Prochlorococcus marinus subsp. marinus str. CCMP1375: one gene and its partner. The protein of the gene in region 2 interacts with the protein of the main gene of each other region in a pairwise test. Links are inferred from orthologs where the notes say so. Each region holds a gene or a part of one and is shown on either strand. Other genes may lie near its edges. The genes, in order: ruvA and ruvC.

The links.
Region 1: the proteins of ruvC (region 2) and ruvA interact in binary tests that used the Escherichia coli proteins (3 or more experiments, as listed by UniProt). The link is inferred for Prochlorococcus marinus subsp. marinus str. CCMP1375 from one-to-one orthologs.

What each region holds. Positions count from the first base shown.
Region 1 is NC_005042.1:681,326-688,650, forward strand. What follows is about bases 2,796-5,678. They hold ruvA (Holliday junction branch migration protein RuvA), read right to left. Parts: upstream 4,630-5,678; coding sequence 3,961-4,629; downstream 2,796-3,960. Other genes in these bases: PRO_RS03710 (DNA polymerase III subunit alpha), read left to right, coding at 2,796-3,205; PRO_RS03715 (PAM68 family protein), read right to left, coding at 3,211-3,588; rpsO (30S ribosomal protein S15), read right to left, coding at 3,623-3,892; PRO_RS03730 (hypothetical protein), read right to left, coding at 4,655-5,044; PRO_RS03735 (DMT family transporter), read right to left, coding at 5,070-5,678. In the rest of the region: more of PRO_RS03710, read left to right, coding at 1-2,795; more of PRO_RS03735, read right to left, coding at 5,679-5,957; dnaG (DNA primase), read left to right, coding at 6,085-7,325. UniProt on the Escherichia coli protein: The RuvA-RuvB-RuvC complex processes Holliday junction (HJ) DNA during genetic recombination and DNA repair.
Region 2 is NC_005042.1:1,073,297-1,080,716, reverse strand. Bases 1,949-4,926 are described here. They hold ruvC (crossover junction endodeoxyribonuclease RuvC), read right to left. Parts: upstream 3,683-4,926; coding sequence 3,215-3,682; downstream 1,949-3,214. Other genes in these bases: PRO_RS05650 (serine hydrolase), read right to left, coding at 4,890-4,926; bchI (magnesium chelatase ATPase subunit I), read right to left, coding at 3,687-4,775; PRO_RS05665 (5-formyltetrahydrofolate cyclo-ligase), read right to left, coding at 2,610-3,176; PRO_RS05670 (SufE family protein), read right to left, coding at 2,116-2,559; PRO_RS05675 (homoserine dehydrogenase), read right to left, coding at 1,949-2,075. Also shown: PRO_RS05685 (ABC transporter substrate-binding protein), read right to left, coding at 1-387; PRO_RS05680 (hypothetical protein), read right to left, coding at 435-611; more of PRO_RS05675, read right to left, coding at 756-1,948; more of PRO_RS05650, read right to left, coding at 4,927-5,927; PRO_RS05645 (RNA methyltransferase), read right to left, coding at 5,961-6,701; PRO_RS05640 (c-type cytochrome), read right to left, coding at 6,698-7,090; petG (cytochrome b6-f complex subunit V), read left to right, coding at 7,147-7,266; 16S rRNA (guanine(966)-N(2))-methyltransferase RsmD, read right to left, coding at 7,247-7,420.

The DNA of each region.
Region 1 (7,325 bases), 390 kb from region 2 along the record:
TAAATTAACAACGATTAGTCATCTGAAAGGGATGCGTGGCAGAGGAATATTCTCAAGAGCTTGTATTGATAAAGACTTGCTTAAGAAATACTCCGAAGGACTAATAATTTCTACAGCATGTCTTGGTGGTGAAATTCCACAAGCTATTCTTCGAGGACGTTTAGATGTAGCTAAGGAAGTTGCTAATTGGTATAAGAATGTTTTTGGGGAAGACTTTTATTTGGAAATACAAGATCATGGCTCTATAGAAGATAGGATTGTCAATGTTGCTATTTCAAAAATAGCTAATGAATTAAATATTGAATTAGTTGCAACAAATGATGCTCATTATCTTACAGAAAATGATGTAGAAGCCCATGATGCATTGCTTTGTGTTCTTACTGGTAAGCTTGTAAAAGATGAGAAAAGATTGCGTTATACAGGAACGGAGTATTTAAAATCTGAGAGTCAAATGAAGAACCTATTTGTTGACCATCTAGATGAAGAAGTTGTTACTAAAGCGATCAAAAATACACTTATGGTAGCAAGCAAAGTTGAAGAGTATTCTATACTTGGTAATTATAAGATGCCTAAATTTCCAGTTCCCGAAGGTAATACGCCTATTGAATACTTAGAATCAGTAAGTGTAAATGGTCTGCTGGAAAAACTAAAACTAGATTCTATTGATCTTATTGATAATGAATATTCAGAAAGATTATCTACTGAAATTAAAATAATTGAAGAAATGGGTTTCCCTACATATTTTCTTGTCGTATGGGATTATATAAAGTTCGCAAGGGAACAATCAATTCCTGTAGGTCCAGGCAGAGGATCTGCGGCAGGATCTTTAGTTGCTTATTCATTAGGAATTACAAATATTGACCCAGTAAAGAATGGACTTTTGTTTGAAAGATTTTTAAACCCCGAGAGAAAGTCTATGCCTGATATTGATACCGATTTCTGCATTGAACGCAGAAATGAAGTTATTGATTATGTTACTAGAATGTATGGAGAAGATAAAGTTGCTCAAATAATTACATTCAATAGGATGACCTCAAAGGCTGTTCTTAAAGATGTTGCAAGAGTTTTAGACATTCCATATAGGGAGGCTGATCAACTAGCAAAATTAATTCCAGTAGTCAGGGGAAAACCGGCCAAATTAGATGCAATGATTTCTAAGAACTCACCAAGTAGTGAATTTAGAGATAAATATGAGAAAGATCCTTTAGTTAAAAAATGGATAGATATGGCTATTCGTATTGAAGGAACTAATAAGACTTTTGGTGTGCATGCGGCAGGTGTCGTTATTGCATCAGACCCATTGGATGAATTAGTCCCTTTGCAGAAAAATAATGATGGCCAAGTTATTACTCAATATTTTATGGAGGATATTGAATCTTTGGGCTTATTGAAAATGGATTTCTTAGGACTTAAGAATCTTACAATGCTCGAACGTACAGTGAATCTTGTCGAGAAATCTATAGGTGAACGAGTTGATTTAGATGAATTAAGTCTTGAGGATAAGAAAACATATGAGCTTTTATCTAGAGGAGATTTAGAAGGCATTTTTCAACTGGAATCTAGTGGAATGAGACAAATAGTAAGAGATTTGCAGCCTTCATCATTAGAAGATATTTCATCAATATTAGCTTTATATAGACCGGGTCCACTTGATGCAGGGTTGATTCCAAAATTTATCAATAGGAAGCATGGTCGCGAGGCAATTGATTTCCCTCATGCTTCTTTGGCTCCAATACTTGGTGAGACATACGGGATAATGATTTATCAAGAACAAATTATGAAGATAGCTCAAGATCTTGCTGGATATTCCTTGGGACAAGCAGATTTATTAAGACGTGCAATGGGTAAAAAAAAGGTTTCTGAGATGCAAAAGCACAGAGGATTTTTTATTGATGGAGCGAAGAAGAAAGGCGTAGATTCAAAGATCGCTAGTGAACTATTTGATCAAATGGTTCTTTTTGCTGAGTATTGCTTTAACAAGAGTCATTCAACTGCTTATGGAGCTGTCACTTATCAAACTGCATATTTAAAGGCTCATTACCCTGTTGCATATATGGCGGCATTGTTAACTGTCAATTCCAGTTCAACTGACAAGATTCAACGATATATTTCTAATTGCAATTCCATGGGTATTGAAGTTATGCCTCCAGATATCAATTCCTCTGGAATTGATTTTACTCCTCTTGAAAATAGAATTCTTTTTGGATTATCAGCAGTAAGAAATCTTGGAGATGGTGTTATTAGGCAGTTAATAAAAGCTCGAGTTAATGATGGCCTCTTTTTATCTTTAGCAGATCTTTGTGACAGAATCCCTTCTAATATTTTAAATAGAAGAAGTTTAGAATCGCTAATTCATTGTGGAGCACTTGATGCTTTTCATCCAGAGTCTAATCGTGCGCAATTGGTAAAAGACCTTGATTTGATTATTGATTGGGCTGGTGCGCGTGCCAGAGATCGAGCTAGCGGTCAGGGAAACCTTTTTGACTTATCCTCTGAGAAAGAAGAAAAAAGTGATATTTCATCAGCTCCTCAAGGCCCTATTGTTAAAGATTACCATCCCACTGAAAAACTTAAACTAGAGAAAGAGTTGTTAGGATTTTATTTATCCGACCATCCTTTAAAGCAGCTTTCAGAGCCGGCAAAGCTTATTGCTCCTATAAGTTTAATAAATTTAGATGATCAAAGAGATAAATCTAAAGTGAGTGTTATCGCGATGATAAAAGAGATGCGTATTGTTAATACTCGCAAGGGAGATAAAATGTCCATTTTACAAATTGAGGATTTAACTGGTTCATGCGAGGCAGTAGTTTTCCCAAAAAGTTTTTATAGGTTGTCTGATCATTTGCTAACAGAAACACGCCTTCTTTTTTGGGCTTCTGTTGACCGTAGAGATGAGAAAGTTCAATTAATAGTAGATGATTGCCGCTCAATTGATGACATGAGATTTGTCTTGATTGATCTATTGCCAGAGCAAATTAATAAGATTGAATACCAACACCGCCTTAGAGAATGTCTCTTCAAGCATAGACCTGGTAAAGACGAACTTGGAGTCAAAGTTCCTGTTGTTGCTTCTATCAAAGGTATTAATAGTATTAGATATGTTCGCCTAGGACATCAATTTTGTGTAAAAGATGCTAATGCTTTGGTTGAATCTTTAAAGGAGATTTCGTTCAATGCAAGTTGCAGCAAAAGTTTAGTTAAGTAATTAACTTATTCTTCTTTCGAAGTTATAGGTCTGAAGGCACTGCGCATTTTTTCTATATTAGGCCTTATATTTTCCAACCCTAAAATACTGCCTGGTATGTCTTCCCAGCTTGCTGAAAGTATTCCGTAACTTAATCCTAAAAGACCAATTAAAAAACATATTGCAGAACTTAATAGGGTGATAGAAGGAGGAACATCTGTTATCCCTTTTATGATGAGTAAATAACTCACTATAAAAACACCCATTCCTGATAGCGTTGGTATACCAGTAGTAATAGCAATCCTTCTTGCCATGCGGTTTGCTACTGGTTTTGGTATAAAAGATTCTCTCTTTCTTTTATCCTTTCTATTTTTTAATTTATATTTTTTTGAGGAGTCTTTCATATGAATAAGTTTATATTTTCAAATAGTTTGATTATTAGCCTCTAATGCCAAGTTTAGTAACTAGTGAACTGTATCTACTTTCGCTTTGCTTTTTAACGTAATTAAGCAATCGCTTCCTTTGACCAATCATTTTAAGAAGACCTTGTCTGGAAGAGAAATCATGATTATTACTTTGAAGATGTTTGCTTAGTTGGTTTATCCTTTCGCTTAACATCGCTACTTGTACTTCAACCGAGCCTGTGTCGGTTCCATGTGTTTGGTGCTTGTTGATGATTTTTTGTTTTGCTTCAGTATTTAGCGTCATGTTTGTTAAGGGGAATGCCTGGGGAGAAAGCTTAGATGATTTCTTAATCTAACTTGTCGAGTTGCTTCTTAACCACTTTCTGTATTTATTCTAATGAGAGTTTCTTTGAGGAGAGTTTCAAAATCAAGACCTTTGCTAACTTCAAAACTCTCTTGAGCTTTAGATCTAATTGATTTGGAACTTGTTTCAAACTCTAGAAAAGCTTTTTCAATTTCAGAATTCTTGTAGTCAAGATTAAGTAAAGTGCTTCTCACTTCATCTGCAACGTTCGTTTCATACTCTAGTTCTAAGTGATTGTTGGTTTTTTTTAGACTTGAGCCAATTAAATCAGAAAGCTTGTTTTGGAGTTCGATTACTAATCTTTCAGCAGTCTTTTTCCCTACGCCTGGACAACTAGTTAGTTGAGCAATCTTTTTTTTAGTTATTGCAGAAATAAGTTGTTCTGCTGGATTCTTTTCAAGTAGTGAAATTGCAAGTTGAGGACCTACGCCACTAACACTTATTAATTTGCGAAATAAGTCTCGTTCTAATTTGTTCAGAAAGCCTATTAATTGAGATCCATCTTCTCTATGTACTTCGTGAACCCAAAGTATTAATTCTTTTGACGTATTTAATAGCTGAAGGCTTCTACTCAAGAGTTGTACTTCATAGCCAACACCAGAGCATGAAATTAATACTCCTTTTCGAGTTCCGTTTTCCCAGATTTCTATTTTTAGACCATTTAACCAGCTAATCATGAGGGTATTTTATGCAGAGATCTACTTAACCTCCATCGATTGAACAACCAATCATTGCTCCAGCTGCGCCACCAGCAGGCACGGCCCACCATCTGTCTTTACCCCTTGTCCCTGACATTGTTATACCAGCACCAAGCAATCCTCCAATAAGTGAACCTTCCTTGCAATCATTAGTATCTTCTTCTTTAAGGACTGATCCTGTACGCTTAGCTGAACGTTTTGTCTTACAAGGTACTTCTGTTGTTTCAGTCCAGTGATTTACATAGCCTGGAGATTCTTGTGTGCCAGGAAAGTATTCTTCTCTATATTCGGTCTTTGTGCATGTTCTAGATCTTGAGTATCCAGCTTGATAATCATCAGCATTTGCAGTTGAAGAGAAGCTTAGTGCAAAGATTAATGTGAGCAAGAATTTCATGATGACAATCTTTTTACTAATTTTATTAGAAATTTGGTAAATCGCTAAGAGAAATTAATGTCGCGAGTAAAACGCATGTTGCTCCTACAAGTATATAAAACGTTAATGGTTCAGAAAAAATCAGCCATCCCCATAAAGTTGCAAATATAACTTGGGTGTAACTTATTGAACCTGCATATCCTGCAGGCAGGAGGCTAAGACCATTAGTAATTAGCAACTGCCCTAATTGAGTGAATATACCTATTCCTATAAGCCATGCCCATTCTGTTCCTATAGGTAAAACTGATTGATGAATTAAGAATGGCAAAGTTATTGGAATGGAAACTAATGGAAAATAAAAGACAATAACTAGTTGATGTTCTTGTTTAGATAACTTGCGAACTATTACGTAAGCAAGAGCAGTGAGCATAGCTCCACTCAAAGCAACTATTACCGATGGGAACGCTAGTTGTTGATGTGAACTGTTTTCCCATAGCGTATGTACTACAGCTTGAACCCCCAGCCATCCAAGAATTATTGCTAGAAAGATTCGCTTCCGTAATTCTTCATTAAGTATTAACCAAGCTAAAAAAGCAATAAAAGTAGGATAAGTGTATTGAATTATTGTTGCGGCGCCTAAAGGTAAAGAATCAATTGCTTTGAAAACACAAAATAAAGCGCTTGTACCAATTAAGCCTCTTGCTATAAGTAATCTCTTGTTAATACCCCAAGGGTATACTCCTGCATTCCTCATCATTAACCTTGTTGTCAATAAGCTGAATACAGATCTAAAAAAAACAAGCTCTGCAACTGGTATACGTCCCCTAAGATGTTTGATACAGACCGTCATAAGACTGAAAGCCAAGGCGCTTCCAACTAATGTTATAAATCCGTGTGTGTATTTTTTCTGTTTATTCCATAGCGTCCAGTTCATAGGATGTTTATGATTTCGTTCTTAGTAAGGCAATCCTTTAGTTTCATTTGATACATGAATTTTCTTAAGAACTTAAGACTCCTAACTAGAACTATTCCAATCACTTTATGTCCTTCATAATTAAATAATGGTTAATCCTAGGCTTCATCCACGCACTTTAGATGCCGTTAAGGAAAAAGCGGACATAGTCGATGTTGTCGGAGAGCATGTTGTTTTAAAGAAAAAAGGTAAGGAATTTGTTGGAATTTGTCCTTTTCATGATGACAACAGACCTTCTATGACAGTTTCACCTGCGAAGCAATTTTATTTTTGCTTTTCATGCGGGGCTGGAGGAAATTCAATCAAGTTCCTTATGGAGCTTCAACGTCAAAGCTTTGGTGAAGTTGTACTTGAATTAGCAAGAAAGTACCAATTGCCTGTTGAGACTTTAGATGGACCTCAGCAGGAACGTTTTCGTCAAGAACTTTCTCGTAAAGATAGATTGCTTCGGGTTTTATCTCTTGCGAAAAGCTGGTTCCAAGATCAATTGAGAAGTTCTGTGGGAGTTGAGGCGTTGAATTATCTAATGAAGACTCGTCAACTCAATAAGGGGACTATTGATTCCTTTGAGCTTGGTTATGCGCCTCAGAGTTGGGATGGACTTATTACATATATGAATCATGTAGAGAGTATCTCTTCTGAGTTGTTAGTGGAAGCTGGTCTTGTTGTTCCACGTAAGAGTGAGAATGGTTTTTATGATCGATTTAGGAACCGCTTAATTGTTCCAATTAATGACCGTCAGGGCCGTGTAATAGGTTTTGGGGGACGAAGCCTTGATGGATCTGATCCAAAGTATCTAAATTCACCAGAAACCGAACTTTTTGAGAAAGGAAAACATCTTTTTGGTTTAGATAAAGCTGCTAATGCTATTCGTAAGGCGGACAAGGCTATAGTTGTTGAGGGGTATTTTGATGTAATAGCTCTTCATTCAGCTGGTATAAATAATTCTGTTGCAGCATTAGGAACTGCTCTTAGTAGTCAACAAATTAAACAGCTATGTAGATGTAGTGATAGTAAACGCATAATTCTTAATTTTGATACGGATAGTGCGGGTATTCGTGCTGCTAATAGGGCTATTGGTGAGGTAGAGCATCTAGCGATGCAGGGGCAATTGGAGCTAAGGATTTTACAACTGCCTTCCAGTAAAGATCCAGATGAATATCTTCAAGATCATTCGGATTTAGATTACAAAGTTCTTGCAGACAATTCCCCTCTTTGGCTTGACTGGCAAATTGATCAGATTTTGAAGGATAGTGATTTAAGCAAAGCTGATCATTTTCAACGTGCTGTTAGTGGCTTGGTGCAATTGCTTGGAAAGCTGCCTCAGTC
Region 2 (7,420 bases):
TTTTATAAAACGCCTAATACTAAAAGCCATTGCCTTTGCATCAAAAATCGTTCCATCATGAAAAAGAACATCTTCTCTAAGAGGTATAGAAATAGTTAACCCATCATTACTAACTCTAGGCATATCCATTGCCAGCCTAGGTATTAGAGACCCTTTAGAATTAATTCTGTAGAGGGTATCACCTAAGTTACTTATTAATTGAATGGCAATTAGTTTGTTTGCCTGTGCTGGATCTAGAGACTCTATCTTCCCATTACTAGCAAGAACTATATTTTTAGAATTCCTATCCGATTTGCATGATACTTGGCTGACAACTAATAAAATAGCTACGAAATTAATTGTTAGAGTTAAATTTTTTTTAAATTTGGGTTTGCTTAGAAATTTCATGAAATCATTCTCTTTCACTTTTAACTAACAATATTCTTAAATTTCTTTCATGGGGATGCAATTTGTTGGATTGATATTTCGAATACAGGAGAACCTTTAGGTAATAATGGCCACTGTCTTACCCAACATTTCTCATGCTCAGTATCAATACCTATTATTTGAAAAAGGTTTTCTTCGTCTAACAGCTGAACGCAGTCACCTTGATTAAGGTTTTCTGTGGGCATTGAATCAGCTTTGTAAGACTGCATCCTTATGTTCTTTGATTAATTTTGTCCGAACAAATGTGGACCAGTGAGTGATTGGTTGAGAAAATCTCAACTTTTATATAGTTAACAATTTTTTCGATTTTTTGCCATGTTTAACTTTGTTCAAAGACAACTCAAATGAGCAGCTATTTGAATGACCTCCTCTAAGTGTTCTATCTCGGACAAGGAGTCTTCTATTTGTCCTTTACTGACTTTATGAGTGATTACAATAATTTCTGCTCCTGCATGGCTTGAATCAAATTGAACTATTGATTGAATCGAAACATTATTCTTTCCAAAAACATTTCCAATTTTGCCTATAACTCCTGGAGTATCAACTGTAATTAATCGGACATAATTTTTGTGTTCAATTTCGCGAGCATTAGCTAGAAAGCAATCTCGCCAGCTATTAGAAGATAAAAGAGGATCGAGTGTCTTATCTTCTTTTTGCATTAACATTATTCCTCCTATGTTCAGTATGTCAGCTACTACTGCTGATGCAGTCGCTCCGGCCCCAGCTCCTGGCCCATAAAACATTACTTCTCCTATTGGATCTCCTTCTATGAGAATGGCATTGTTTACACCATTTACAACCGATAGAGGATGTTCTTTAGGAACAAAAGTAGGCTCAACACGCAGACCTAAAGGGATAGATTTAATTGCTGTAGTAGCATTGATAGATAGATTTTCTGCTATTGCAAGTAGTTTAATTTCATAACCAAGTTGACGTGCATAGTTTATTTCAATGCTTTCAAGAGTGCTTATTCCTTTGGTAGATATTCCTTCTCTATCGATAGATCCACCAAAGGCAAGACCACTGAGGATTGAGATTTTATCTGCAGCATCATGACCATCAACATCGGCAGTTGGGTTGGCCTCAGCATATCCAAGATTTTGAGCTTCTTTTAAAACATCTTGATAGTTGGCATCTTCTTTAGCCATTTGACTAAGAATATAGTTAGTTGTTCCATTAATAATTCCAGTTATTTTTCTAATGCGATTTCCTCCAAGAGATTGCTTTAAAGGTTCAATTATGGGAATGCCTCCACCTACAGCTGCTTCTATAAGTACATAAACACCAGCATTATTTGCTGCCTCTGAAATTTCCTTTCCGTGTCTAGCAATAACAGCTTTGTTTGCTGTAACAACTGATTTCCCTAATGATATAGCAAGAAGAATAAGACTTTTAGCGGGTTCAATACCGCCTATGGCTTCAACAACAATCTGGACATTTGGGTCTTTTACTACTTCGAATGGGTCATCTGTAAGTATTGATTGATCTAATTCGATATCTCTAGACCTTTCAATGTCTCTAACAGCTATACGAGTTAGCTCAATTTTGGAAACTAAAGGATGCCTTCCGTCTGGAGATTTAACAATGTTTGCTACTCCTGTACCTACTGTTCCAAGACCAAGTAGGCCTATTCCAATTTTATTATTCATGAATTTATTGTATGTATTTTGTTTTGTTAATGAAAGCTATCTATAAAAATGTTCCAGCTTGAGCTTTCATTTTGAGAAATATGTTCATAAACCCATTAACCCTAGAAGGGGTAAGACTGCTACTTAGGCCTGTTTCAGTTATAAAAGATGGATCTATTTTCAGAACTTCTTTAGGCGTTAAATTGTTAAGGCCTTTAATTAGAAGTGAGAGCATACCTTTTGTTATTAATGCATCTGAATACCCTTGCCAGAATAATTTCCCACCCTTAAGTTCACCAATGACATATACCTTTGAAATACAACCTTTTACTTGCATGGAATTGTTAAGGGAATTTATTGATAAGACAGGTAGCTTTTTGGCTAAGAAAAGCAAGTATTCATAACGTTTACGAGGCTCAGAACTTGATTTTAATTTCGCAACAATTTCGTTTAGCGCATGACTACCGAAGTCTTTACATTGAGGCTCATTAGTTTGTTCACCCATAAAGTCTGGACCTGGATTTTTTAATAACATAATATCCAGCTTTGCTAGATTTATATATGGAAAGATTCTTTCTCATTGATCCATCCATTAAAGGGAATATCCCATTCATCCTTTGGTAACAAAGATTGGGCTATACAAGCTTTTGGTAATACAACGAAGGCAGGTATTTTCTGCCAAATAGCTTTGAGCCTAAGACGATCAAAACAGCCTTCACCATATCCTAGTCGTATTCCATTATTATCTACAGCTAATGCAGGAACCAATAACAGTTTAAGTTTGCTTGGGCTTAGAGGCGGTTGGCTTAATGGAGCAGGGATACCATATTCATCTTTACTTAAAGGATTCTCTGTCCATCGGTGATAAGTTATCTCGCCTTTTTTCATGCATGCAGGTAAAGCTATTGATATTCCTTTTAATCTTCTTAAAGATCTAAGGTCAACTTCATCTTCTAATGGCCAGTAAATGCCAATTAAAGATTCTTTAACTTGATTTTCAGTAAAGCTTTTAATTAATTTCTTTGCTTGCTCAAATATCAGTTTTTGCTGTTTGTAAATGGTTGCTTTCCTTATATTTTTAAACTTTATTCTTAATGCATTTTTGTCATTAGATTTTTCCATTTAATAAATTACTTTAATGTTTTTAGGAAAATCAGATCCTATTGTTGAAATAATCCTGTAAGTGCTATTGCCAGTGCATCTGCTGCATCGTCTGGACGAGGAGGAACTTTGAGTCGTAATTCTCTCATTACAGCTTCAAGTACCTCGTCTTTTTTTGCATGACCTGAACCTGCTACGGCTAACTTTATTTGCATTGGTGGAAACTCAACAATAGGTACTTTGAAGCGAGCAAGCGTCATTATTAGCACTCCTCTAGCTTGCACAACACTAATGGTAGTACTTGATTTGTAAAAGAAAAATTTTTCTACAGCAGCAAGACCTGGTTTCCATTTACGGATTAAAACTCGGAGATCTTTTGCTATTTCAACCATTCTTTCTCCTTCATATTGATTTTTATTTGTTTTTATGATTCCACAATCAAGCATTTTTACTTGGCGTTGATTATTTACTTCTATCAGGCCATACCCAACTCTTGCTAGGCCAGGATCAATGCCAAGAATTACCAAATTGTTACTCAATGGCTGCTAATTCAAAGTCTGCAAGATTAGCTTGATCACTTCTTTCAAATATTTTGCAAAACGCTTTTATTACTCGATCACCTGAATCAATTTGTTCTAATGGATCTTTTCGCAGCCTATGTCTTAGAGAACATGATATTACTCTTGCGATATCCTCCTCAGTCACCTCTGAGCGGGCCTCGAAAGCCGCTAAAGCCCTTGCCGACCTGTTTGTGACAATATCTCCTCTCAAGCCATCAACGTCAAGCTCGCCGCAAATTGCTGAGATTTTAAGGCGTAGGTCATCATCAATATTGACGCTTTGCAGTAGTTCTTGTGCTGCCACAACTTTTGCTTGAAGCTCATCTTGAGATGACTGTATTGAAGAAACGAAATTCTCAGGATCATTATCAAAGGAAGTTCTTTGATCAACTACTTTTACTCTTAGTTCTGGCTCGCGAACGGTACGAACTTCAACACTCATTCCAAAACGATCAAGAAGTTGAGGTCTTAATTCACCCTCTTCAGGATTACCTGAACCTATTAGAACAAATCTTGCAGGGTGTCTTATTGAAATGCCCTCTCTTTCAACAGTATTCCAACCAGAAGCAGCCGAGTCTAGAAGAACATCAACAAGATGATCGTCTAAGAGGTTTACTTCATCTACATAAAGAAGACCTCGGTTTGCTTTAGCTAGAAGACCTGGTTCAAAAGCTCTGACACCTTCACTTAATGCTTTCTCTATATCAATTGTTCCACATAAACGATCTTCAGTTGCTCCTAATGGGAGGTCCACCATGGGTACTTGCTTGTTTTCTGTACTAGGAGTGGTACCTTGATCTATTTGTTCACGAACATCTGAGCTTTGAAGGTCAGGGTCATCTGGTGAGCTGTTATAAGGATCTCCTTCGACAACTTTGATTGCGGGGAGAAGGTCTGCTAATGCTCTAATTGTTGTTGATTTGCCAGTACCTCTGTCTCCCATAATCATTACTCCTCCAATGCGAGGGTCAATTACATTGAGAAGAAGAGCAAGCTTCATCTCTGATTGACCAATTACTGCTGCAAAGGGGAATACTCTGCGCTTCCTAGGTGAACTCACTTTGTAATTGCTTGTCTTCTATGTGGATTGTTTCATAAGGGGGATACCAAGAGCTTATTTTTTTATTAAAAAGGTTGATATAGCAATGTTGAGAAATAGGCGTTTCAAAGCTGTTCAATCTTTTATTACCCTAATCATTGATGCAGTTAATTTTCTTATGAGTTCCGGAGAACGTTGATCATTAAAAGGACCTTGGACAATGAAACTTGCAAAAACATTTGTATTGTTAGGCATTTGTATTAATGCTGCATCTCCATATGCAGTGCCTATATCACCTGTTTTGTTAAATACTCGTAGACCTTCAATAAGAAGCTTGTAATCACTATTGCCGTTCTCTTTGCCTAGTCCTTCGAGGACCCCATCTGGTATTAATTTATTTGAAACAGAGGTGCTCAAAACATCTCTAAAAAGATCTCTGGCTTCAATACTTAAGAAATTCTTTTTAAGAGCTAATTCAAGTATCTTTACTAGTTCTTTTGTTGTTGTAGTATTAGTGCCTTGCAGATCTGGTAATAAGCTGTTTATTTTGGTTGCTTTTAAACCAATCATATTAAATCTTTGATTAATGGTGTTTATACCCCCTATCTTTCGTATTAAAAGATTAGTTGCTGTGTTATCGCTAACTCTTATCATTTCAGTTGCTATCTCGTGAATAAAGAACTCTTTCCCCAATGGCTGATATCTTATCCATCCAGAACCCTCTGCTACATCATCTTTTGTTAAAGTCACTTTTTCATTCCACTTAAGTTCACCAGACCCAACCATTTTAAGGCAAATTAGTAAAATAGGAATCTTAATTGTGCTTGCAGCAGGAGCGATTTGATTCGAATTCAACTCAGCGTACCTTCCATCTTCTAAAAGAACATATCCACTAGCTTTTAACGCATTATTCTTTGTATCTATCTCCTTCCATTTACTTTCAAGAGTACTTATTCTTGTATGAATCTCGTGGGAAAATTCTGAATCTAATGTTATCTCCTTCTCGTTATTTTGTTTAGCAAACGTTTTGGTTGAAATTTTATTATTAGGTATAATTTTCAATAATGATCCTAGTAATACACCAAAACCTATTCCAATTAGGGCAAGATTAATTATTTGTCTAATTATGTCATTAGAACGGTAAACTTTTCTGTGCTTTTGATTAGTTCTCATTTTAATCATTCAATTCATTTATGTTGATTATGATTATTTTTTCTTTGAAAACCATCTTATTTGTCTTAGTATTCCTCTTATTAAAGATACATCTTTTGAACGAGCTTCTGCTCTTTGAAGCAATCCTTTAATTTTAGACATTCTTGCGTTTGCAGTGTGATCATATAAAAAACCTATTTCCAGTAAAAGTTTTTTGACATCATCAAGACAGTCATTTAATTCTTTCGCTGAAGCAGTTTTATAAGTTATAAAGTTCTTTTTATGATTACTAGTCTCATTATAATATTTGAATTCATGTAGAACGATTGCAACTGCATGTGAGAGATTTAATGAAGGATATTTTTCAGAAGTTTTAAGAGTAATTATTTTTTGTGCTATTTGAAGCTCTGAATTGCTAAGGCCTCTGTCTTCTCTTCCAAAAATTATTGCAATAGGATCTTTGGGATTTGTTTCTAAAAGCCATTGCAATGCATTTTTAGAGGTGTGTAGAGGAATATCCCCATGATCTATTCGACCACATGTAGCAACAACACGAACACAGTCATTTACTGCATCTAAGAGATTTGAATAAATGCAGGCATTTTTAAGGAACCTTTTGCCATGAACTGCCATCTTTTGAGTCTCAATATTCATTGGATCGCACCGTGGTGATACCAATCGAAGCTCATCAACTCCAAAGTTTTCACAAAGTCTAGCTATGCTGCCAAGATTAATTTCTCCTAAGGGCTCTACAAGTATTATTTTTAGAGGCCGAGTAATTAAATTAAAAGTCAATTGTTTAACGAGTGAAGATAAGCAAGTAGATCTGCCATTGATTGTGGATCCATTTCAAAACTAGGCATAGGAGGGGTAAGACCATTAATGACCTGATTGATTATTTGCTTGTCATTTAGTTCTTCAGTAACTTTGTTCAGCTCTGGTCCTACAAGTCCTTGAGCAGATATCCCATGACATCCAACACAATTCATTCGAAACAATTGATTACCATCCTCTATTGCTCCATTTAGATTTAAGCTCTTTTCTACATAAGGATCTGGAGGTTTATTATTTAAAATGAAAAACACTATCAATAGGCATGCAATCGCACTGATTATCAAAAGATTCCTAAGCCCGTGAAGCAAGGTTTCTTTTTCTTCTGCACCAATTGATGAAGTGCTTTTCACGAAAAGATCGTTAACATGAAACAATTGTCCTTAATACTCTCATTTTTTGCTAGCAAATGATTGAACCACTACTCTGTGGAATTGTCTTAGGTTTAGTCCCAATAACACTTTTGGGATTATTCGTGGCTGCTTGGAACCAATATAGGCGTGGGAGTGCTATCCCAGATTGGGAGTGAGAAAAAGTAATCCAGTGCTCCCATAGCTTTTCTGATCTTTAGTAATCCATCTGGGCGGGACATCTATGCCCTTTTCTAAAGAAAACTCACAGATTGCTAGGCATTTACTGACAACCCAATTACCTAAAAGAAGATTTTCTAAAATATAATAATA